DNA from 3 places in the Serratia sp. TSA_7 genome. Region 3 is predicted to be linked to each of the others. Evidence: predicted binding sites of a transcription regulator. Region 3 holds the regulator's gene; each other region holds the start of a gene.
What was found. The regulator PhoB, encoded in region 3, activates phosphate uptake and scavenging genes when phosphate is short. The targets are predictions, from matches to a motif close to CTGTCATAAAACTGNCNNAT.
Positions count from the first base shown of each region.

Region 1: a site for PhoB is predicted at 3,791-3,810, ahead of pitA (inorganic phosphate transporter PitA). Genes of this name have one in related genera too.
Region 2: a site for PhoB is predicted at 4,270-4,289, ahead of glpT (glycerol-3-phosphate transporter). Genes of this name have one in related genera too.

Region 1 is NZ_JBQZFU010000008.1:172,941-180,431, reverse strand. Features, by position in the region: gene gdhA (NADP-specific glutamate dehydrogenase) at 1-487, opposite strand, end outside; gene uspA (universal stress protein UspA) at 810-1,256, opposite strand; gene uspB (universal stress protein UspB) at 1,872-2,207, shown strand; gene pitA (inorganic phosphate transporter PitA) at 2,283-3,785, opposite strand; gene ACUTQW_RS21175 (BaiN/RdsA family NAD(P)/FAD-dependent oxidoreductase) at 4,087-5,286, shown strand; gene ACUTQW_RS21170 (hypothetical protein) at 5,665-5,958, opposite strand; gene ACUTQW_RS21165 (TetR/AcrR family transcriptional regulator) at 6,619-7,245, opposite strand.
Region 2 is NZ_JBQZFU010000005.1:61,461-68,951, reverse strand. Features, by position in the region: gene pldB (lysophospholipase L2) at 1-541, shown strand, start outside; gene yigL (sugar/pyridoxal phosphate phosphatase YigL) at 553-1,353, shown strand; gene glpQ (glycerophosphodiester phosphodiesterase) at 1,601-2,680, opposite strand; gene glpT (glycerol-3-phosphate transporter) at 2,763-4,118, opposite strand; gene glpA (anaerobic glycerol-3-phosphate dehydrogenase subunit A) at 4,481-6,124, shown strand; gene glpB (glycerol-3-phosphate dehydrogenase subunit GlpB) at 6,114-7,385, shown strand; gene glpC (anaerobic glycerol-3-phosphate dehydrogenase subunit GlpC) at 7,382-7,491, shown strand, end outside.
Region 3 is NZ_JBQZFU010000006.1:102,606-110,096, forward strand. Features, by position in the region: gene brnQ (branched-chain amino acid transport system II carrier protein) at 1-19, opposite strand, end outside; gene ACUTQW_RS18515 (cobalamin-independent methionine synthase II family protein) at 468-1,574, opposite strand; gene ACUTQW_RS18520 (PstS family phosphate ABC transporter substrate-binding protein) at 1,788-2,726, opposite strand; gene phoR (phosphate regulon sensor histidine kinase PhoR) at 2,743-4,059, opposite strand; gene phoB (phosphate response regulator transcription factor PhoB) at 4,084-4,773, opposite strand; gene sbcD (exonuclease subunit SbcD) at 4,997-6,229, shown strand; gene sbcC (exonuclease subunit SbcC) at 6,226-7,491, shown strand, end outside.

The sequences.
Region 1 (7,491 bases), on a different contig from region 3:
CGGTATCCGGGCCAAGATGGCGGTACAGCTCCGTCATCAGCGACTGGCAGAAACGCATGATCTCCGCCTGGCTTTTGCCTTTCGGATCGAAATCCGACCCGCCTTTACCGCCGCCCATGGGCAAAGTGGTCAGCGCATTTTTGAAGGTCTGCTCGAAGCCGAGGAATTTCAGAATCGATAAATTCACCGACGGATGAAAACGCATACCGCCTTTATACGGCCCGATGGCGGAATTGAACTGCACGCGCCAGGCGCGGTTAACCTGCACCTGGCCGCGATCGTCCACCCAACTGACGCGGAACTGGATGGCACGCTCCGGTTCCACCAAACGCTCCAGCAACGCGTGCTCGCGATAGCGCGGGTTGCGTTCGATAAATGGCCACAGAGAGGTAAACACTTCTCTTACCGCCTGCAAATACTCAGGCTGGTGGGGATTGTGGCGTTGTAGCGAGGACAAAAACGACTCTACCGATACGGCATTTTCCATGGATAGCTCCTTTATACCCGTCGCCTTTCAAGCTGTAGCCTTGTTAGCTGAGCTCGCGGTTCCCCAGTGACTTACCTGAGTAAGCGCCTGGTGATCCGCGAGCTGGCTGCCTGGTTACAGCCCGAAATTCATAGGGTAATACTATTAATTTCCCCCATTATTTTTATAAATATTGGTATGAATAAAGCCTGGGGGATGATGTTGTGTCTTTAGCGACTATATCACTGGAGGGCGGTTGATTAACAAGCGATTAATGATCGCGGTATAACGAAAAACGCCCGCAAGAGGCGGGCGTTGGCAGGCTAAGTTTGCGAGCGCTTACTTAATCTTCGGCGCTGTCTTCTTCGTCACGCAGCGGCACAATCAGCATATCGATATGCACGGTGTTGATCAGTTGGCGTGCAGAGGACATCAGCTTGCTCCAGAAATCCTGGTGGTGACCGCACAGCACCAGGTCCATATCGTATTTCTTGATGGCATCGACCAGCACCTGCGCCAAATCGCCGCTGCCGCTCAGGGTTTCGGTAATCGGGTAACCGGCATTTTGCGAAAGCTCGGTCAGCGCGTGGTGCGTTTCCTCGGAGATACGCTTTTGCATATCGCCGAGATTAACGTCGATCAGGCCGGTATACAGGTCGGAATAGTTAACATCTACGTGGATCAGGGAAACTTTGGCGTTGTACGGTCGCGCCATAGATACGGCTTTTTCCACCAGAATTTTGCTCTCCGGGGACAGGTCTACCGCAATCAGAATGTGTTTGTAAGCCATGAGAATACTCCTTCCATATAATGCCGATTAAAGGGTTAGCAGGCATTCAGCGTACCAGCCTGGCGCTTTAGGTTTACCTGCATTTTATCATTCAGATAACACAATGATATGTTGGGGCGATCACAGTGTGTTGCATCAAAAAATCTCTTCATCTCTACCCCGTCAGTTTTACACCCGCCGGGTTGAAAATCCTATCATTACTGGGGTTATTGGCGGTTTGACCGCTTGAAACATAAGCATTCTTAAACAGAGTATAGTCCCAAACGCCCATCTGGCCGTGGAAAATACCGGGAATGGCGGGCAGGGTGGTTATCACTTATAACCAATCGATGGATGACAAATGGGCAGGTTGCGGTAAATTTTATCGACTGCTCAGGCCAGTTTACGTTTCATTCACCTACAATAATGAATATGGGCCTCACCTTTTCTCCTCTGAGCCAGTCTGCGCTACCGGTACTTTGCCTGGCGGCGGCTTGTTTCAGAGGCTGTGGGTTATGCGTGGCCCGAGCGGTAAAAAGGGGATCGGAGCGGTAGGCTCCCGCAGTAATGGGCATCGAGGTAGGGCAGTTGGACCCGGCGGAGCGCCGCGGATAACAACGCCTTGAGGGGGCAATCATGATCAGTACCGTCGCGCTGTTTTGGGCTTTGTGTGTGGTGTGTGTGGTAAACATGGTGCGGTATTACTCTTCTCTGCGTGCGCTGCTGGTGGTGTTGCGCGGCTGCGATCCGCTGTTGTACCAATACGTCGACGGCGGCGGTTTCTTTACTGCCCACGGCCAGCCGAGCAAGCAGTTGCGGCTGGTGCGCTACATCTTCTCGCAGCGCTACGTCGAGCACCACGACCCGGAGTTCATCCGCCGTTGTGAGCGGGTGCGCGGCCAGTTTATGCTGACTTCCGCCCTGTGCGGGCTGGTGGTGGTCAGCCTGCTGGCGCTGATGATTTGGTATTAAAACCGGGCGGTTTCCCTGGTTACGAGCAAAAAAAAGGCGGCCACATCGGGCCGCCTTTTTCATGGAACAAGCTGCTTAGATAACCTTAAGCGCCAGCCAGTACAGTGAACCGGAAAGCAGAATCGAAATCGGCAGGGTCAGTAACCAGGCCAACAGGATGTTCTTCACGGTTTTACTTTGTACGCCGCCGCCGTCCACGATCATCGTCCCGGCTACCGCCGAAGAGAGCACGTGGGTGGTGGAAACCGGCATACCGGTGTAGCTGGCCACGCCGATCGACAAGGCTGCGGTCATCTGAGCCGACACGCCCTGAGCGTAGGTCATGCCCTTCTTACCGATTTTCTCGCCGATGGTGGTGGCAACGCGCTTCCAGCCAACCATGGTGCCGAGTGACAGCGCCAGAGCAACCGCAACGATGATCCACAGCGGTGCATACTCAACGGTTTGCAGCAGATCCTGACGCAGGTTCTTCAGGAAACGCTGGTCCGCGGCGGAGGTTTCCGGCAGTTTGGCGACCTTGTCTGCGGTATCCGTTACGCACATCAGCAGGCGGCGCAGATGGCTGCGCTGTTCTACCGTCAGTTGATCGTAACTTTGCAGATTGTTCAGCAGGCCCTGCGTCAGCTCAATCGCCGGCATGGCGCGGGAGCTGTCGCAGTGGAACTCGGTCGGCTTATTCGGCGAAACCTCGTCTTCCGGGCTTGGCACCAGCGGCGTCAGGGACACCACGTGTGACAGGGCATCGCCGTGCTGCTGGTAATATTGCTGCAGGTGGGTCACGGCATCACGCGTACGGGTGATGTCATAACCGGTTGCATTCATATTGACCACGAAGCCGGCCGGCGCAACGCCGATCAGCACCAGCATGATAAGGCCGATGCCTTTCTGGCCGTCGTTGGCGCCGTGCGAGAAGCTGACGCCGATAGCCGACAGGATCAGTGCGATACGGGTCCAGAACGGCGGCTTGCGTTTGCCGTCGACCTTTTCACGTTCCGCGGGGGTCATGTGGATACGCTGGCGTTTCTTGTTGCCGCTCCAATAGCGGCGCAAGGCAAACACCATCAGCCCGGCGACCATCATGCCGACCAGCGGCGAGATGAGCAATGACAGGAAAATACCGATCATTTTCGGGACGTTAAGCGCATCCACCACCGAGGTGTGAGTCATCAGTGCGTTGGTTAAACCAACACCGATAATTGCGCCAATCAGCGTGTGGGAGCTGGAGGCCGGCAGACCGAAATACCAGGTGCCGAGGTTCCAGATAATCGCCGCCAGCAGCATGGAGAAGACCATGGCTAATCCGTGCGCTGAACTGACGTTCAACAACAGATCGGTAGGCAACAGGTGAACAATGGCGTAAGCAACACTCAAACCACCGAGCATAACGCCAAGAAAGTTGAACAAGCCCGCCATCACGACCGCAAGTTGCGAGCGCATGGCACGGGTATAGATTACTGTAGCGACCGCATTGGCCGTATCATGAAAGCCGTTGATGGCTTCATAAAACAACACGAACAACAATGCGAGAATTAACATCAGGCCGGTATGGAAATCCAGGCCTGCGAACAAATGCAGCATAAGCGTTACGCCAGTTTGTGGACATGAACGCCGCGCATTATCCGTGACAACCGGGGCCGGGGAAAAGGAAAATATGACGTTTTTTTGATTTAGATATGACGAAACGATGGCGTTGGCATGACAAAGATATGAAATATCATAATCTTATGCTGATAAGCGTACTGTAATATTTTCTTACTATGGCGCTGGCGGCGGCATGGCTTTACAATCTGCCGCCGTAAAGTTGTCGGTTACCGGTAGCGAAACGGCGTAATATGGCGGCCTTTTGTCGCGATTGTGGTTTTTATTCAGAGAGGCGCAGGTGGAACAGTTTGATGTCGTGGTAATAGGTGCGGGCGCAGCGGGCATGTTTTGCGCGGCACAGGCGGGGCAACTCGGTTGCCGGGTGCTGCTGCTCGATAACGGCAAAAAACCGGGACGCAAAATCCTGATGTCCGGCGGCGGACGCTGTAACTTTACTAATATGTACACCGAACCGGCCGCCTACCTGTCGAACAACCCGCATTTCTGTAAATCGGCGCTGGCACGATATACCCAGTGGGATTTTATCGATCTGATTAACCGCTACGGCATCGCCTACCACGAGAAAACGCTGGGGCAGCTGTTTTGCGATGACTCGGCGCAGCAGGTGGTCGAACTGCTGGTTAAAGAGTGCGAACTGGGCCAGGTGACGACGCGCCTGCGCAGTGAAGTGCTGGGCGTGGAAAAAACCGAAGCCGGTTTCGAACTGGCGCTGAATGGCGAGAAAGTGAGCGCTCGCTCACTCGTGGTGGCCAGCGGCGGGCTTTCCATGCCGGGGCTGGGCGCGTCGCCGTTCGGCTACAAGCTGGCGGAGCAGTTTGGCCTGAAGGTGTTGCCGACCCGAGCCGCGCTGGTGCCTTTTACCCTGCATAAACCGCTGCTGGAACACCTGCAAACGTTGTCCGGCGTCTCCGTGCCGGCGGTGATCACCGCCGAAAACGGCGTCAGCTTCCGCGAAAGCCTGCTTTTCACCCACCGTGGCCTTTCCGGCCCGGCGGTATTGCAGCTTTCCAGCTACTGGCAGCCTGGTGAGTTTGTGAGCGTTAACTTACTTCCTGCACTCGATCTGGCGGGCTTCCTTAATGAGCAACGTCAGGCCCATCCCAACCAAAGCCTGAAAAACACCCTGGCGCTGCACCTGCCAAAACGCCTGGTGGAGTGCCTGCAAACGCTGGGGCAATTGCCGGAAGCCACGCTGAAGCAGCTGAACCCCACGCAACAGGCCGCGCTGGTCGAAACCTTGCAGAATTGGCGCGTGCAGCCGAACGGCACCGAAGGCTACCGCACGGCGGAAGTGACGCTTGGCGGCGTGGATACCAAAGAGCTGTCTTCCAAAACGATGGAAGCCGGCAAGGTACCCGGCCTGTACTTTATCGGCGAAGTGGTGGATGTGACAGGGTGGCTGGGCGGTTATAACTTCCAGTGGGCCTGGAGCTCGGCCTGGGCTTGCGCTCAGGCGCTGGCGGCGCAGGGGCAGTAAGGCTGACACCCCGCACAAACTGGCGGTATCTCGACTACTACTCCGTGCTTCAGCGATATCATCAGGGTTAATATTGGATGATTTTATTTAGTCATCGCAAAAGGTTGCATTCTATTTATGCCCGGATCCGCCCATTTCTGGGCGGGTAAAAAAGAAATTTAGTTTTTAATATGAGAATTTCCGAAAAATAACTTAATCAAAAAATATAAAAACCTGACTATACACACGCTGCAAGTGATTGAAACTAATAATACGGAAATTCCACTCGGCGCGGGATACCATGATGAAAACCCCACTCCAGCCCCACCTAGCAAGGAGGCAGAGAGAAATATACCAATAACTACCGATATTAATTTAAGCGCTTTGTCATTCATGTAATCACCTGGAAATGAAGATAGACTTGCCGCCATTAAAACATCCACCGATAACTGCACCACCAACCAATCCAACAGTCGCGCCGACTAAGCCACTGAATGTACCTGTTGCCGCACCCAGTCCCATCCCATTGATACCGTCTTTCGAGGTATTTTGGGTGCAGTAATTACCTGAACCACTATTGTTACTGGATTTACTTCCCCTGTTACTTCTTCCTCTATTGTCGGTACGATCGTCGCCATTATTACTACGCTCACCAGATACATACTCTAACAATGAGCAATCAATCACTTTCATAAACAACTCCATCTGTCGAAGTAATCAATAAGATTATTAAATGTGAAACAGTGTAAGTAATTAGCTTATTCCTGATTCATTAGCAAGTTCTATTGTTGATGAACTTGCATATAGGCTTGAAAATCAATTTCATTCATATGAGTAAGTAATAATTAGATTTTTAACTATAATTGTGATTTGTTTGTTTTACACTTATTATCAATGAGATGAGTGGCCGCATGGCTAAAAACTCTCTTGTGCCGTTGTGCGCAGGATATGTGCGCCAGCCTGTGCAGCGGTGCCGCTGGCCGAAGCTTGCAAAATTTCTCACTATATCAACAATTGCTTAACTTTCTCCTTTTCATAACACCTGAATTATTTTTTCCTGTAGATCCGATTTCTGTAATAATCGGATTTGGCCTCCTCCCTGACTCGAACAGGGGATTCGACGCTTTTACTTCTATGCAGTACCACCGAAAAGAATGTATTAGAAATAATTTGGATTAGGTCGAAAGATGACTCGATAATTGCTTGATATAAAATATATTCAAGCTAATTATTTATGTGTTTCATGGAAGTATAATTTTTAATTAATATTATAATAATCATTCTGTTATTTTTATTTTAACTGTATTGCCGCTACCTTTAGGTAGAGGCAATAAAGCCCAATTAACCCGCCCGTCAAACGCCCTTTTTAAATGCCGCGCCGCCCAGGAACATGCTCACCGCGTTGCTGACCATCTCGCGAATGCGCGGCAGGCTGATCGGCTGCAATTCGCGCTGGAATACCCGCATGTCGATCTCGGCGGTGAGCAGTGAAAGGAATTGGGTTGCCTTGAGGTAAGGGTCGGCCAGCCGCAGTTCCTGGCGATCCATGGCGGCAGACATCAGCACCGACAGTTTTTCCACGCTCTCGCGCGGGCCGGCCTCGTAAAACAGCGTGCCGATATCAGAATGCCCGGCCTCGGCGACTACCATGCGGTAAACCGCCATTGCGCTGTTGTCGTTGGTCAGCACCAGCAGCATCTGTTCGCCGAAGCGCGTCAGCGTTTGTTCCAGCGTCTCCTTGCCCCGTTTTTCATTCATCAACTCGGTGGCGGCTTCGGAAAGATGCTGGGTGGCGTGCTGGCGAACAACGGCGGTAAACAGCTCCTCCTTGGAAGGAAAATACCCGTACAGCGTCGCTTTGGAGCCGCCGACTCGTTTCGCCAGTTCATTCATCGATGCGCGCTCATAGCCCATCTCCTGAAACAGCAGTGCCGCCTCTTCAACGATGGCATCGCGGCGCGCGTTGGTCCGTACTTTCATCATCTCTCCTGCAAGCTAACCGGGAAATCGCACAAAAAAAGACATCTTCTTGACAAGCGAAGAATATCAATGCAAAACTCAACTGTACAGTTTTGTTTTGGCGGTTTTTCATCCATTTCAATGTCTGTTTACCCCGCCGGGGGCAGCGCTGTACGGGCCGTCAAGGCCGCATACTCGGGCGTACGCAGCGGGCAAATATCGTCGCTGAAACAGCACGTTCTGACCGATATTGGTGGCATTTTCTTT
Region 2 (7,491 bases), on a different contig from region 3:
GCCGATGTTCGGCATTCATCTGCCGATGCCGGGCTGGATGGCGGACCGCATCCTTAACTGGGTGGAGAAACACCCGGCGGTGCGCGATTACTATGCGATAGGCACCGGCCAGTGGCGGCCGCTGCCCTACGTGGTCAACGTATTGACCCACAGCCGTGAACGCTATCGCCGCTGTTTGCGTTATTACGCCGATTATCCCGAGTTGCAGGTGGGGGGCCCTACCTATCACTGGGTAAGAGAAAGCATTCAGGCCGGGCGGCAGATTGTCGCGCAGGCGGCTAAAATCACCACACCGCTATTATTATTGCAGGCCGGTGAGGAACGGGTGGTCGACAACCGTTCCCAGCAGGCTTTTTGTCAGGCACTGTCAGACGCGGGGCACCCTTGCGAAGGGGGGAAACCGCGGGTTATCCAAGGCGCACGCCATGAGATCCTGTTCGAGCGGGACGCGATGCGCGCCGAAGCATTGAACGCAATCCTGCGTTTCTTTGCTCAACACTTAGGTGGCGCCCCTGCCGCCGACCACTCCATCAGAGGTTAGAACATATCCTTATGTATCACGTCGTCGCTTCCGATTTAGATGGCACGCTGCTATCACCTGACCACACCCTGTCGCCTTATGCCAAAGAGACGTTGAAGCTGCTGACCCAGCGTGACGTGCACTTTGTGTTTGCCACTGGCCGGCATCACATCGACGTTTCGCAGATCCGCGATAACCTCGATATCAGCGCCTTTATGATCACCTCCAACGGCGCCCGCGTGCATAACACCGCCGGCGAGCTGATTTTCAGCCACAACCTGGCAGAAGACATTGCCCGCGATCTCTACGGCATGCTGCATGACGATGCGGACATCACCACCAACGTTTATCGCAACGACGACTGGTTCATCAACCGGGAAAGCCCGGAGCAGGAAGAGTTCTTCCGGGAATCGATCTTCCAGTATCAGCTGTTTGAGCCGGGCCTGCTGGAAACCGACGGCGTGTGCAAGGTGTACTTCACCTGTGACGACCATGAAAAGCTGCTGCCGCTGGAAGATGCCATCAATGCGCGCTGGGGCGATCGGGTTAACGTCAGCTTCTCGTTCCCGACCTGTCTGGAAGTGATGGCGGGCGGCGTATCCAAAGGCCATGCGCTGGAAGAAGTGGCCAAAATCATCGGCTATTCGCTGAAAGAGTGCATCGCCTTCGGTGACGGCATGAATGACCTGGAAATGCTGGCGATGGCCGGCAAGGGCTGCATTATGCGCGACGCGCACCAGCGCCTGAAAGACAAGCTGCCGGAGCTGGAAGTGATTGGTTCCAATGCCGACGACGCAGTGCCGCATTACCTGCGCAAGATGTTCCTGGGTTGATATGAGCAGGATACCTTCAGACGGCTGACAAAGTCCGTTATTAGGGAGAGCGTGCCGAAGGGGTCGTAGCGGCTTGCCCGCCGACCAATTTGCCTGGAGCAAATTGGAACGACTTCATGTCGGCCCGCAGGGTGGGACACAGGGATGTGTCCCATAATGGCCCCTCGGTGCGCTAGGCCCGGGTATCTCGGGTTTAAAGACAACTTTGTCATCAAATTCAGGGCGCCTTGCGGCGCCCTTGTCCGGGTTACTTGTGCTGGCCCTGCTTTTGCAGGAACTGCACGCCCTTGTCGGGGAAGTCGGTGAACACGCCGTCAACGCCCGCCTGGTTGTAAATCACGTCATACAGCTGATTCACGTCGGTCACGTAGTTTGGCAGCGCATCGGCGCGGATGGTGAACGGATGCACCGCCAGCTTGTTGGCATGGGCTTCTTTCACCATATCGGTCAGCACCACGTGGCCCGGCTTGGATTTCTCCGCTTCCACCAGCATGTGGTAGTCCGGGCCGATACCGTCGGCGTACTGGGCAATCTGCTTCATCGCGCCCGGCTTGAACATCCAGTCATAGTCGTATTCCACCCATTTGCCGTCGGCTTTCTGCTCATAGGTTTCCTGCCACTTGTTGTAGGCGATCAGTTGGATCAGCTTCAGATCCATGCCCATCTTCGGTTCCAGCTCGGTTTTAATCCGTTTCAGTTCATTGGCGTCGAAGCATTGCAGATAAACGTTGTCACCCTTGCCGGTATAACCATACTGCTTCAACACCGCCAGCACTTTGCTGGAGATATCCTTGCCTTCCTGCTTGTGGAACCACGGCGCTTTGATTTCCGGGTAAATACCGATGTTTTTGCCGGTCGAATGGTTCAGCCCCTGCACAAACTCGATCTCTTCCTGGAAGGTATGAACGCGGAAGTCCGATTTGCCCATCGGGAAGCGGCCAGGGTAGCCCTGTACCTTTTTGCCGTTTTCGATCTCAAAGCCTTCCGTGAACTTCAGCGATTTGATTTCCGCCAGGGTAAAGTCGATGGCGTAATAACGGCCGTCTTTGCGTGCCCGGCTCGGGAAGCGTTCGGCCACATCGGTGACGCGATCGAGGTAATGGTCATGCAGCACCACCAGCTCGTTGTCCTTGGTCATCACCAGATCCTGCTCGAGGAAGTCCGCACCCTGCGCGTAGGCCATAGCCTTCGCCGGCAGCGTGTGTTCCGGCAAATAGCCGCTGGCGCCACGGTGGGCGATCACCACCTTGTCCGCCGCCTGTGCGGCGCTGACCATTGAGGTGGCCAGGATGATCCCTGTCAGCAGGGCTTTGACGTGAGTCCGCATTCTGTAATTCTCCATGTTGTAGGTGCAGGGTAATAAAAAGGCCGCAGCGCGGCCTTTAAATAATGCGAAATTTGTATGACGCTTAGCCGCGTTTGTTGGCTGCGATTTCCGCGTGGTGCTTTTTCTCGCTCAGCATGGTCAGCAACAGCAGCACTACCGCGCCGATACTGCCGCCAATCATCACCATAAAGCCGCCGTCCCAACCGAAGTAGTCCACGGTGTAACCGACGATGGCGCTGGCCGCAACGGAACCGCCCAGGTAGCCGAACAGACCGGTGAAGCCCGCTGCAGTTCCCGCCGCTTTCTTCGGTGCCAGTTCCAGCGCGTGCAGGCCGATCAGCATCACCGGGCCGTAAATCAGGAAGCCGATGGTGATCATGCAGGCCATGTCGATGCCAGGATTGCCGACCGGGTTGAGCCAGTAGACGACGGTAGCGATGGTCACCAGCGTCATAAAGAACACGCCGGTGGCGCCGCGATTGCCTTTGAACACTTTGTCCGACATCCAGCCGCACAGCAGGGTGCCCGGGATACCGGCGTATTCGTACAGGAAGTAGGCCCAGGAAGACTTATCCAGCGCGAAATGCTTCACTTCTTTCAGGTAGGTCGGTGACCAGTCCAGAATGCCGTAACGCAGCAGGTAAACGAACACGTTGGCCACGGCGATGTACCACAGCAGCTTGTTCGGCAGAATATACTGCATGAAGATCTGCTTGGCGGTCAGCTCTTCTTCCGCTTTCTCGCTGTAGTCGTCCGGGTAATCGTTTTTGTATTCTTCGATCGGCGGCAGGCCGCAGGATTGCGGGGTATCGCGCATCAGCGCAAAGGCGATCAGGGCCACCAGAATAGCGCCGAAGGCCGGCATATACAGCGCCGCGTGCCAGTCGTTGAACCAGGCCATCCCCAGCAGGAACAACAGCGGCGGCAGGCCGCCACCCACGTTATGGGCGCAGTTCCAGACCGAAACGATACCGCCGCGTTCTTTCTGCGACCACCAGTGCACCATGGTGCGGCCACAAGGCGGCCAGCCCATGCCCTGGAACCAACCGCACAGGAACAGCAACACGAACATGACCGCGATGCTCGATGTCGCCCAGGGCACGAAGCCCATGAACAACATCACTGCGGCAGCCAGAATCAAGCCGGCGGGCAGGAACACGCGTGGGTTGGAGCGGTCAGAAACCGACCCCATGATGAATTTGGAAAAACCGTAGGCGATGGAAATACCCGACAGCGCGAAACCGAGGTCGCCGCGGCTGAAGCCCTGATCGATCAAATAAGGCATGGCCAGGGTGAAGTTCTTACGCACCAAATAATAGGCGGCGTAACCGAAGAAAATCCCCATAAAAATTTGCCAGCGCAATTTACGGTAGAGCGGGTCGACTTTGTCGACCGGCACACGGGAAATGTGTGCTGCCGGCTTAAAAATACTCAACATGAGTGCCTCCGATGGCTTTTAGTTATCACATCAATATGATTTTTTACGTTCATTTGATGATTGAGCGGATATCGAATGTGGTGTTTTTTTGTTCCATAACGAGCGTCATCCTAGTCAAAACAGCCTGGTGTCGCTGTGATGAATGGCGCAAATGTTACACTTTTATGAAACTCAGGCGGATTTTGAGCGATTAGTTAACGATATGAAATAGAAAAACGGTCAAAAATCGTGATTCTGATCACATTCATGGTTTTTTGTGGACATTTTATTTTCGTTTTGAGTTCGTTATTGTTCCTTATCAAACAAAGACCCCAGTAACTGTGGCCCAATAGGATAATAACCACGGATCCTGAGGGAGCGTAATGAGCAGCCATTCACCGGACAGCGAAACGGATGTGATAATCATTGGTGGCGGTGCGACCGGAGCGGGTATTGCCCGTGACTGCGCGCGGCGTGGCCTGCGTTGCATACTGCTGGAGCGCCATGATATCGCCACCGGCGCCACCGGCCGTAACCACGGCTTGCTGCACAGCGGAGCGCGTTATGCGGTGACCGACGGTGAGTCGGCGCGTGAGTGCATAGAAGAGAACCGCATCCTCAAGCGCATCGCGCATCACTGCATCGAGCGTACCGACGGGCTGTTCATTACCCTGCCGCAGGATTCGCTGGCCTACCAACAACAGTTTATTGCTGCCTGTCACGGTGCCGGCATCAACGCCGAAGCCATTGATCCGCAATTGGCGTTGCGCCTGGAGCCGGCGGCTAACCCGGCGCTGATCGGCGCCGTGCGGGTGCCGGATGGCACCGTCGACCCGTTCCGTCTGACCGCCGCCAATATGCTCGATGCCCGTGAGCATGGCGCGCAGATCCTTACCTATCACCAGGTGGTCGGTTTGTTGCGCGTGGGCGATCGCGTGACCGGCGTGCGCGTTTTCGACCATCAAGCTGCGCGCCGCTACGATATCCACGCCGAGGTGGTGGTCAACGCTGCCGGCATCTGGGGCCAGCAGATTGCGGAATACGCCGATCTGCGCATCCGCATGTTCCCGGCCAAGGGCGCATTGCTGATCCTCGGCCACCGCATCAACAACATGGTAATCAACCGTTGCCGCAAACCGGCAGACGCCGACATTTTGGTGCCGGGCGACACCATCTCGCTGATTGGCACCACCTCCACCCACATCGACTACGACCAGATCGACAACATGGTGGTGACGCCGCAGGAAGTGGACATTCTGATCCGCGAAGGTGCGCTGCTGGCGCCGGAACTGGCGCAAACCCGCATTTTGCGCGCCTATGCCGGGGTGCGACCGCTGGTGGCCAGTGACGACGATCCCAGCGGCCGTAACGTCAGCCGCGGCATCGTGCTGCTCGATCACGCCAGCCGCGATGGGCTGGAGGGATTTATCACCATCACCGGCGGCAAGCTAATGACCTATCGCCTGATGGCGCAGTGGGCGACCGATAAAGTGTGTGAAAAGCTTGGGCTGGATAGCCCATGCACTACCGCGGTGGAACCGCTGCCCGGCTCCCGGCAGACGGCGGAGGAAACGGTGCGCAGCGTGGTGGCGTTGCCGGCCAGTATTCGCGGTTCGGCGGTGTATCGCCATGGCGATCGCGCCAGCCTGGTGCCGGCCGGTAATCGGCTGGACAACAGCCTGGTCTGCGAATGCGAGGCGGTTACCGCCGGCGAGGTGCGCTATGCGGTGAACTCTCTCACCGTCAATAATCTGGTGGATCTCCGTCGCCGCACCCGTGTTGGCATGGGCACCTGCCAGGGTGAACTGTGTGCCTGTCGCGCCGCCGGGTTGCTGACGCGCTTTAACGTCGTCACCCCGCAGCAGTCGATCGATCAGTTGTCGCATTTCCTCAACGAACGCTGGAAGGGCGTACGCCCGATCGCCTGGGGCGATGCGCTGCGCGAGAGCGAGTTCACCAGTTGGGTTTATCAGGGATTGTGCGGGCTGGACGCACGGGAGAAACAGGAGGCGGATGATGCGATTTGACGTGGTGGTGATTGGCGGCGGCTTGGCGGGCATGGCTTGCGCCATCGGGTTGGCAGAACAGGGCAAGCGCTGCGCCGTGGTCAGCTCAGGCCAGAGCGCGCTTTATTTCTCCTCCGGCTCGCTTGATTTGCTGGCGCAATTGCCCGACGGCACGCCGGTCGACGCGCCGCTGGCTGCATTGCCGGAACTGGCGCGACAGGCGCCGCGGCACCCTTATTCCTTGATTGGCGCAGAGCGGGTGGCGCCGTTATCTGATCAGGCGGCCCAGCTGTTGCAGCGCTGCGGCCTGAACCTGCAAGGCAGCAATGAAAGGAATCATCTGCGCATTACGCCGCTCGGCACGCGGCGGGCCACCTGGCTCAGCCCGCAGGCCATTCCGGTGACGCCGTTGGCCGGTGAATTGCCGTGGGAAAGCGTTGCGGTGATTGGCATCGAGGGCTTTTTGGATTTTCAGCCGCAGCTGGCCGCCGATTCACTCATGCAGGCGTTGGGAGTGCGTACCGGGGTCGGCTGGTTGCATTTACCTGCGCTGGACCGGTTGCGCAACAATCCCAGCGAGTTCCGGGCGGTGAATATCGCCAGAGTGCTGGATTTGCCGGAAAATCGGATGCCGATGGCGGACGAGCTGCGCCGGCTGGCCGGCGATGCCGAGGCGATTTTCCTGCCGGCCTGTCTGGGGCTGGAGGAGGATGCCCCGCTGCTGGCTTTACAGGCGGCGGTGGGCAAGCCGGTACGTCTGTTGCCGACGTTACCGCCTTCGGTGCTGGGTATGCGTTTGCACCAGGCATTGCACCGGCGCTTGCAACAGTTGGGCGGTGTTTTTATGCCGGGGGACAGCGTGCTGCGGGCGGATATCGACGCCGGGCGTGTTACCGGCCTTTATACCCGCAATCACGGCGATATTCCGCTGCAGGCGCAGCAGGTGGTGCTGGCCAGCGGCAGCTTCTTTAGCAATGGGTTGGCGGCGGATTTCGACGGCGTGCGCGAGCCGGTGTTTGGGCTGGACGTAGACAGCCAGGCGGATCGCGCCGACTGGAGCCGCAGCGATCTGTTTGCTCCGCAACCCTATTTGCTGTTCGGCGTGCGCACCGATGGCCGGCTGCGTGCGTTAAGGCACGGGGAGGCGCTGACCAACCTGTATGCCATCGGCGCGGTAACCGGCGGGTACGATCCGCTACGGCAGGGCTGCGGCGCCGGCGTTTCGCTGATCGGGGCGCTGCACGTCGCGCAACAGATTGCCGCAGAGGAGGAGCGACCATGAGCCTGCAGAAAGACAACAGCTTTGAAAACTGCATCAAATGCACCGTCTGCACCACCTATTGTCCGGTCGCCAAAGTCAACCCGCTCTATCCGGGGCCAAAACAGGC
Region 3 (7,491 bases):
ACGTTAAACGATGACTCATACGATGTCGTGTTGCCTGTTCAAATGAAAAAAAGTACCCGATATCGTGGTGGCGTAATGCCCCCACCCGGTTGCCGGCTTGCCCTTTCATCGTGAGACCAACAAGAGCAGAAAACGCGTAACGTCCGGCGTTTTGTCCTTATTCGAAATTGACCACTCATGATGATGGACAGAGTTTTAGGAGTTATAAATGGAGGTTTAGTCCGACAACGGGGGGTAAGTTAAACGTTTATAGCGTTGAAAGGCAAGTCGCGTGACAAAAACCAGAGCTATCGACCAGATAATCTTTTGTCACCAGTCGATCATATTGGCTATCAATAAATATACACTACATGATTTGTATCATTTTTGAGCGTCCCATTCACAAACCGTGAAACATCCGGCTTGAGACCGCGCGAAAACGCCAATAAACGATCGGTTTTCGCGTGGTCTGAACGGGATCTGCGCGCTTACCAAACCTCTCGGGCAATATTCACCACGCTTTGCAGCTTATTCCACTGCTGCTGTTCGCTCAGGCTATTGCCCTCTTCGGTCGAGGCAAACCCGCACTGGGTGCTGAGGCACAACTGGCGGCGATCGACAAACTGCGCGGCCTCCTCGAGACGCTGTTTCACCTGCTCCGGGTTCTCCAGCTCGCCGTTTTTGGTGGTGATCAGGCCGAGCACCACCTGCTGTTTACCGGGTTTGATAAAACGCAGCGGCTCAAAGCCCCCGGAGCGCTCGTTGTCGTATTCCAGGAAGAAAGCGTCGATATTCACCTGGCCGAACAGGATTTCCGCCACCGGCTCGTAACCGCCTTCGGAGATCCAGGTAGAGCGGAAATTACCGCGACACACGTGCAAGCCGATGGTCAGATCGTCCGGTTTGCCGGCGATCACCGCATTCAGCACGTCGGCGTAGATCTTGGCCAGACGATCCGGATCCTCACCGCGCTCGCGGATCTGCCGTCGTTGATCGTCCGAGCACAGATAAGCCCAGACGGTGTCATCCAGTTGCAGATAGCGGCAGCCTGCATCATAAAACGCCTTGATCGCATCGCGGTAGGTCTGCGCCAGATCGTCAAAATAGACATTCAGATCCGGGTAAACCTGGCTGTCGATGGCCTTGCGCCCGCCGCGAAAGTGCAGCACGCTCGGGCTGGGAATGGTCATTTTCGGCACCGCATCGCCGGCCGTCGCCTTCAGGAAACGAAAATCCGCCAGCATCGGGTGCTGGGGGTTAAAGCCCACTTTACCGACCACCTTGATGCTGCGTGCGCGGGTTTGCACGCCGTTGAACTGGATCCCCTGCTCCGCATCATAACCTTCCACGCCGTCCAGTCCTTCCAGGAAGTCAAAGTGCCACCACGCACGGCGGAATTCGCCGTCCGTCACCACCGCCAAACCGAGGTCTTTCTGTTTTGCCACCGCCAAACGGATCTGCTCGTCTTCAACCGCGCGCAACCGGGCGGCATCGATTTCGCCTTGCTGGAACTGCTGGCGAGCGGTTTTCAGCGCCGCAGGGCGCAACAGGCTGCCGACAACGTCAGCGTGAAAGGCGTGGTTGCAATCGCACATATTTATGACTCCCGGTGACAGGCAAAGGATCGGGCCTCTTTGCTTCAATGATTGACAGTGTGAACTATTACGCCGAGTCACTTTGGACATCCAGACGTCCAAAAAAACCATTGGGGAGCATCCTGTCACGCCGCTTGTCGGGCGGCAATAGAATAATTTTCATTGGTGTTGAGAGAAATTCACGTTGGGCGCCACTCGGCGCCCGTTGGAGGATTACTTCAGGCCCAGCGCCAGCCGGGTTTTACGCAGCGTATCGGGTGGCAGCGGCAGGTAACCGTCATGATTAACCAGCTTTTGCCCGGCATCGGACAGCACGCGATCGAGAAAAGCGGCGGTCAGCGGCTCCAGCGGTTGGTTGGGGGCCTTGTTGATGTAAATATACAGATAGCGCGACAGCGGATAGCTGCCGTTGCGCACGTTGGTATCATTGGGGACAACATAGTTTTCACCCGACTCCGCCAGCGGCAGCAGACGCACGCCACTGGCGCGAAAACCGATGCTGGCGTAGCCAATGCTGTTCAGCGAGCCGGCCACCGCCTGCACCACCGAGGCCGAACCGGGCAGCTCATTGACCCGCGGCATAAAATCGCCGCCGCACAGGGCGCGCAGTTTGAAATAGCCGTAAGTGCCGGAGGCGGAGTTACGCCCGAAACGTTGGAGGTCGCGCTGTTGCCAACTGCCGGTCAACCCCAATTCGCCCCAACGCATCAGCGGCCGGCTTTCGCCGCAGCGCCGGGTAGCGGAGAAAATGCGGTCGAGCTGCTGCAGGTTCAGGCCACGCAACGGGTTGTCCTGATGCACCAGCACCACCAGCGCATCCACCGCTACCGGCACGGCCAGCGGCGCATAACCATAACGGTGTTCGAACGCCGACACTTCCGCCGCCTTCATCGGCCTGCTCATTGGCCCAAGCTGCGCTGCGCCCGCCGCCAGTGCGGTAGGCGCGGTTGAAGAACCGGCGGCCTGGATCTGCAAATTGACGTTAGGGTAGTGCTGACTGAAGTCCTGCGCCCACAGCGCCATCAGATTCGCCAGCGTATCGGAGCCGACGCTCGACAGGTTGCCGGACAGCATACCGTCCGGCTGCGCCAGTGCGCCGCGGCTCGCCAGCAGCGCCAGGCACAGCAACAACCATCGGGTAATTCGGATCATGCCAGCCTCTCGCGCGTTAATTTTTCACCGCATTCTCTGATAAAGCTGCAGGAACAATCAACCGGTTAGGCAAGGTAAAGATGAAACGGGTGCCGATCCCCTGCTCGCTGAGGATCTCCAACCGCGCATCGTGGTGGCTGAGCGCATGCTTGACGATCGCCAGCCCCAGCCCGCTGCCGCCGGTCTGGCGTGAACGGGCTTTATCGACGCGGTAGAAACGCTCGGTCAGGCGCGGGATATGTTCGGCGGCGATGCCCGGCCCGTTGTCGCTGACCTGGAATTGCGCGCCGTTTGGCGTCTGTTGCCAGCTCACCTCAATATGGGTGCCTTTCGGCGTGTGATTGACGGCGTTATACACCAGATTCGACACCGCGCTGCGCAGTTGGTCATCGTTGCCGAACACCTTGAGCTGCTCGTTCACCCGGAAGGTAATCTCATGGTTGTCGCCGCTCAGCGACTGCGCCTCACGCTGCAACACCCGCAGCATCAGCGGAATATCGACCCGCTCGTTCATATCGACGTTAGGTGCCGCCTCAATGCGCGACAGCGTCAGCAGCTGTTTGACCAGCCCGTCCATACGCCGGGTCTGTTCCTGCATGGTGCCCAGCGCCTTGCCGCGCAACGAGCCGTCCAGCTCCTCGTCGCTCATCATCTCCAGGTAGCCCTGCAATACCGTCAGCGGGGTACGCAACTCATGGCTGACGTTGGCGAAGAAGTTGCGGCGCGCGCCTTCAAGCTGGCGCATTTGGGTGACGTCGCGCGCCACCATCAACAGTTGCCCTTCCGAATAGGGCATCACGCGGAACTCGACATAGTGCTCGTTATTGAGTTGCAGCGTCAGTGGCCGCGTGAATTCCTGCTGTTGCAGATAGTGGCTGAACTCTGGGTAACGCAACAGGTTAAGGATGTGCTGGCCGTTGTCTTCCGGCCAGCGGAATCCCAGCAGATGCTGCGCCAACCCGTTGCACCAGAAGATATTGCCTTCGACGGTGGTCATCACCACCGCATCGGGCAGCGATTCCGCGCCGCTGCGAAAACGTTTGATCAACAACGCCAGTTCACGGCGACGTCGACGGTTGCGCTGTTGCATCTGGTAGAGGCCGTAAAACAGCGGCTCCCAGCTCCAGCGCCCAGGCGGCGGCGTCATGCTGCGATCGACCCACAGCCAGTGGGAAAGTTTGAGTTGGTTGTAGAAATTCCAGACCAGCGCCGCCAGCACGGCGGCCAGCAGCAGCCAGGGCAGATAGCCGAAAATCAGCCCCAGCAGTAAGGCAGGTAAACAGAAAAGAGCCAGCTCCAGGGCCAGCCTCTTCCAGGAAAGGCGTTCTAGCACAGCATATTCTCCAGCGCGACGCGATCAGTAACGCGTTGAGAATCGGTAGCCGGTGCCCCGAACGGTTTGAACCATTTTGTCATGACCAGTGGTCTCTAACGCCTTGCGGAGCCGGCGGATATGCACGTCAACGGTGCGGTCTTCCACATAAACGTTAGTGCCCCAGACGTGATTAAGCAACTGTTCACGGCTATAAACACGTTCCGGATGGGTCATAAAGAAATGCAGCAGTTTGAACTCGGTCGGCCCCATATCCAGCGCCTGCTCATTAGCCATTACGCGATGTGAGGAAGGGTCCAGGCTCAGCCCCTGCATTTCAATCACTTCTTCCACCGCCATCGGTGAAATGCGGCGCATTACCGCCTTGATGCGCGCCACCAGTTCCTTCGGCGAGAACGGCTTGGTAATGTAATCGTCCGCACCCACTTCCAGGCCGCGCACCCGGTCTTCTTCTTCACCGCGTGCGGTCAGCATCATCACCGGAATATCGCGGGTCAGCGCTTCACGCTTCATGTGTTTGATAAACTGGATACCGGAACCGCCGGGTAACATCCAGTCGAGCAACACCAAATCAGGGAACGGCTCAGACAGGCGCGTCACGGCGCTGTCATAATCCTCGGCTTCCAACGGTTGGTAACCATTCTGTTCCAACACAAAGCACACCATCTCACGGATCGGCGCTTCGTCTTCCACCACCAGTATGCGTCTTGCCATCGTCAATCCTGCCAATGTGTTAGCGATCACAGTTGATTGCGGGCGCCATTATGCGTCAGTTTTGTGACACTTTTATGAAAAAACCAGCCTGTTATAGCCAGTAAGCATAGCGATTATTTCCAGCTTCAAAGAAAAATCATTCAGTTGTCATAATCATTGCGTCACGACAGGAGAGTCTGCCCCCTTTATAATCCCCCCATTAGTTTATCGCCCCGGGAGTGTCATGCGCCTGATCCACACCTCTGACTGGCATCTTGGCCAGTACTTTTTCACCAAAAGCCGTGCCGCCGAGCACCAGGCTTTTTTACGCTGGCTGATCGAGCAAATCGAACAGCAACGGGTGGATGCGCTGATCGTCGCCGGGGATCTGTTCGACACCGGGTCGCCGCCGAGTTACGCCCGCGAGCTGTATAACCGCTTCGTGGTGGAGCTGCAGCGTACCGGCTGCCAACTGGTGGTGCTGGGAGGTAACCATGACTCCGTGGCAACCCTGAATGAATCGCGTGAATTGCTTTCTTGCCTGAATACAACGGTGATCGCCAACGCCCAGAGCGACATCGGGCAGCAGATCCTGGTGCTTAACCAACGCGACGGCCAACCGGGTGCGGTGTTGTGCGCCATCCCGTTCCTGCGCCCGCGCGATCTGACGACCAGCCGCGCCGGCGAATCGGGCGCGCAAAAGCAGCAGGCGTTGCAAGAGGCGATCGCGGAACACTATCAACAGCTCTACCAAGCGGCCTGCGCACGCCGCGATGAACTGGGGCTAACCTTGCCGATTGTCGCCACCGGCCACCTGACCACCGTGGGGGTTACCACCTCCGATTCGGTGCGCGATATTTACATCGGCACGCTGGATGCCTTCCCGGCGCAGGCGTTTCCGCCGGCCGACTACATTGCGTTGGGGCATATTCACCGGGCGCAGAACGTCGCCAAATCCGAGCATATCCGCTACAGCGGTTCGCCTATCCCGCTCAGTTTCGATGAGCTGGGCAAACCCAAGAGCGTGTTTATGGTGGATTTCGTCGAAGGCGCCCTGCAACAGGTCACCGCACTGGATATCCCCAGCTTCCAGCCAATGCAACTGATCAAGGGCGATTTGGCGCAGATCGAGCAACAATTGCGGCAGTTCGCCGATTATCAAGGTGAACTGCCGGTATGGCTGGATATCGAAGTGGCCACGCAAGATTACCTCAGCGACATTCAGCGCCGTATTCAACTGCTGGCGGATCAACTGCCGGTGGAGGTGGTATTGCTGCGCCGCAGTAAAGAACAGCGCCGCCAGGCCCTCGAACAGCAGGACAAGGAAACGCTCAACGAACTGAGCGTCGATGAGGTCTTCGAGCGGCGGCTGGCGCAGGAGACGGAAATCACTGAGCCTCGCCAGCAGCGGATGCGCCAAATGTTCCATCAGGTGGTCGAGGCCGTACGGCACAACGACGAGGAGCCGACCCAATGAAAATCCTGAGCCTGCGGCTGAAGAACCTCAATTCATTGCAGGGCGAGTGGAAGATCGATTTCACCGCTGAGCCTTTTGCCAGCAATGGGCTGTTCGCCATCACCGGGCCAACCGGCGCGGGCAAAACCACCCTGCTGGATGCCATCTGCCTGGCGCTGTACCACCAGACACCGCGCCTTAACGTGACACCGAGCCAAAACGAACTGATGACGCGCCACACCGCCGAATCGTTGGCGGAGGTCGAATTTGAGGTCAAAGGCGTCGGCTACCGCGCCTTCTGGAGCCAACGCCGCGCCAAAAATGCGCCGGACGGCAATCTGCAAGCGCCAAAGGTGGAACTGGCGCTGCGTGAAGACGGTAAAATCCTGGCGGATAAAGTCCGCGACAAGCTGGATCTGACCGCCGCGATCACCGGGCTGGATTTCGGCCGCTTCACCAAATCGATGATGCTGTCCCAGGGGCAGTTCGCCGCCTTCCTCAATGCCGATGCCAATGACCGGGCCGAACTGCTGGAAGAGCTGACCGGCACCGAGATCTACGGCCAACTTTCCGAACGGGTTTTCGAGCAGCACAAACAGGCCAAAGCCGATCTGGACGCCTTGCATCAACGCGCCAGCGGCATTGAGCTGCTGAATGACGAACAGCGTCAGCAATTGGAGAGCCAATTAGCTGAGCTGAGCGCGCAGGAAACCGCCCTCAGCGGGCAGACCCGGCAACAGCAACAGGCGCTGAACTGGCTGCAACAGTGGCAGCGAACGCAGCACCAGCAGCAGGAATACCAACGCCAGTTGAACATCGTGCAACAGGAGCAGGCTGCGGCCAAACCGCAGTTGCAACAGTTGGCGCGCAGCGAACCGGCGGAGAAACTGCGGCCGCTGCATAACGACCGTCACCGCTGCCGCAGTGAGCAGCAGGCGCTGCAACAGCAGATCGCCCAAATGGCGCAGCAGCAGGAGCATCAGCTTGCGCAGATGGCGCCATTGCAGCAGGCCGTGGAAAAAGCGCGCGCCGAGCAGCAGGCGCAGGCCGAGCGCCAGCAGATCCAGCAGCGGCTGATCGACGAGCAGATCGTCCCGCTCGACCACCAGATTGCTCAGCTGCAAAAAACGCAGACGGAATTGCAGCAGGCGTGCGACAACGCCGCCCGGCAGTGCCATCAGCAGACAACGGATCTGGAGCAGTTAAACGTTCAACGCAGCCAATTGACCGCACAGACCGGGCAACATCAGGAGAAGCTTAACGGTCTTAACGCGGCGTTGATG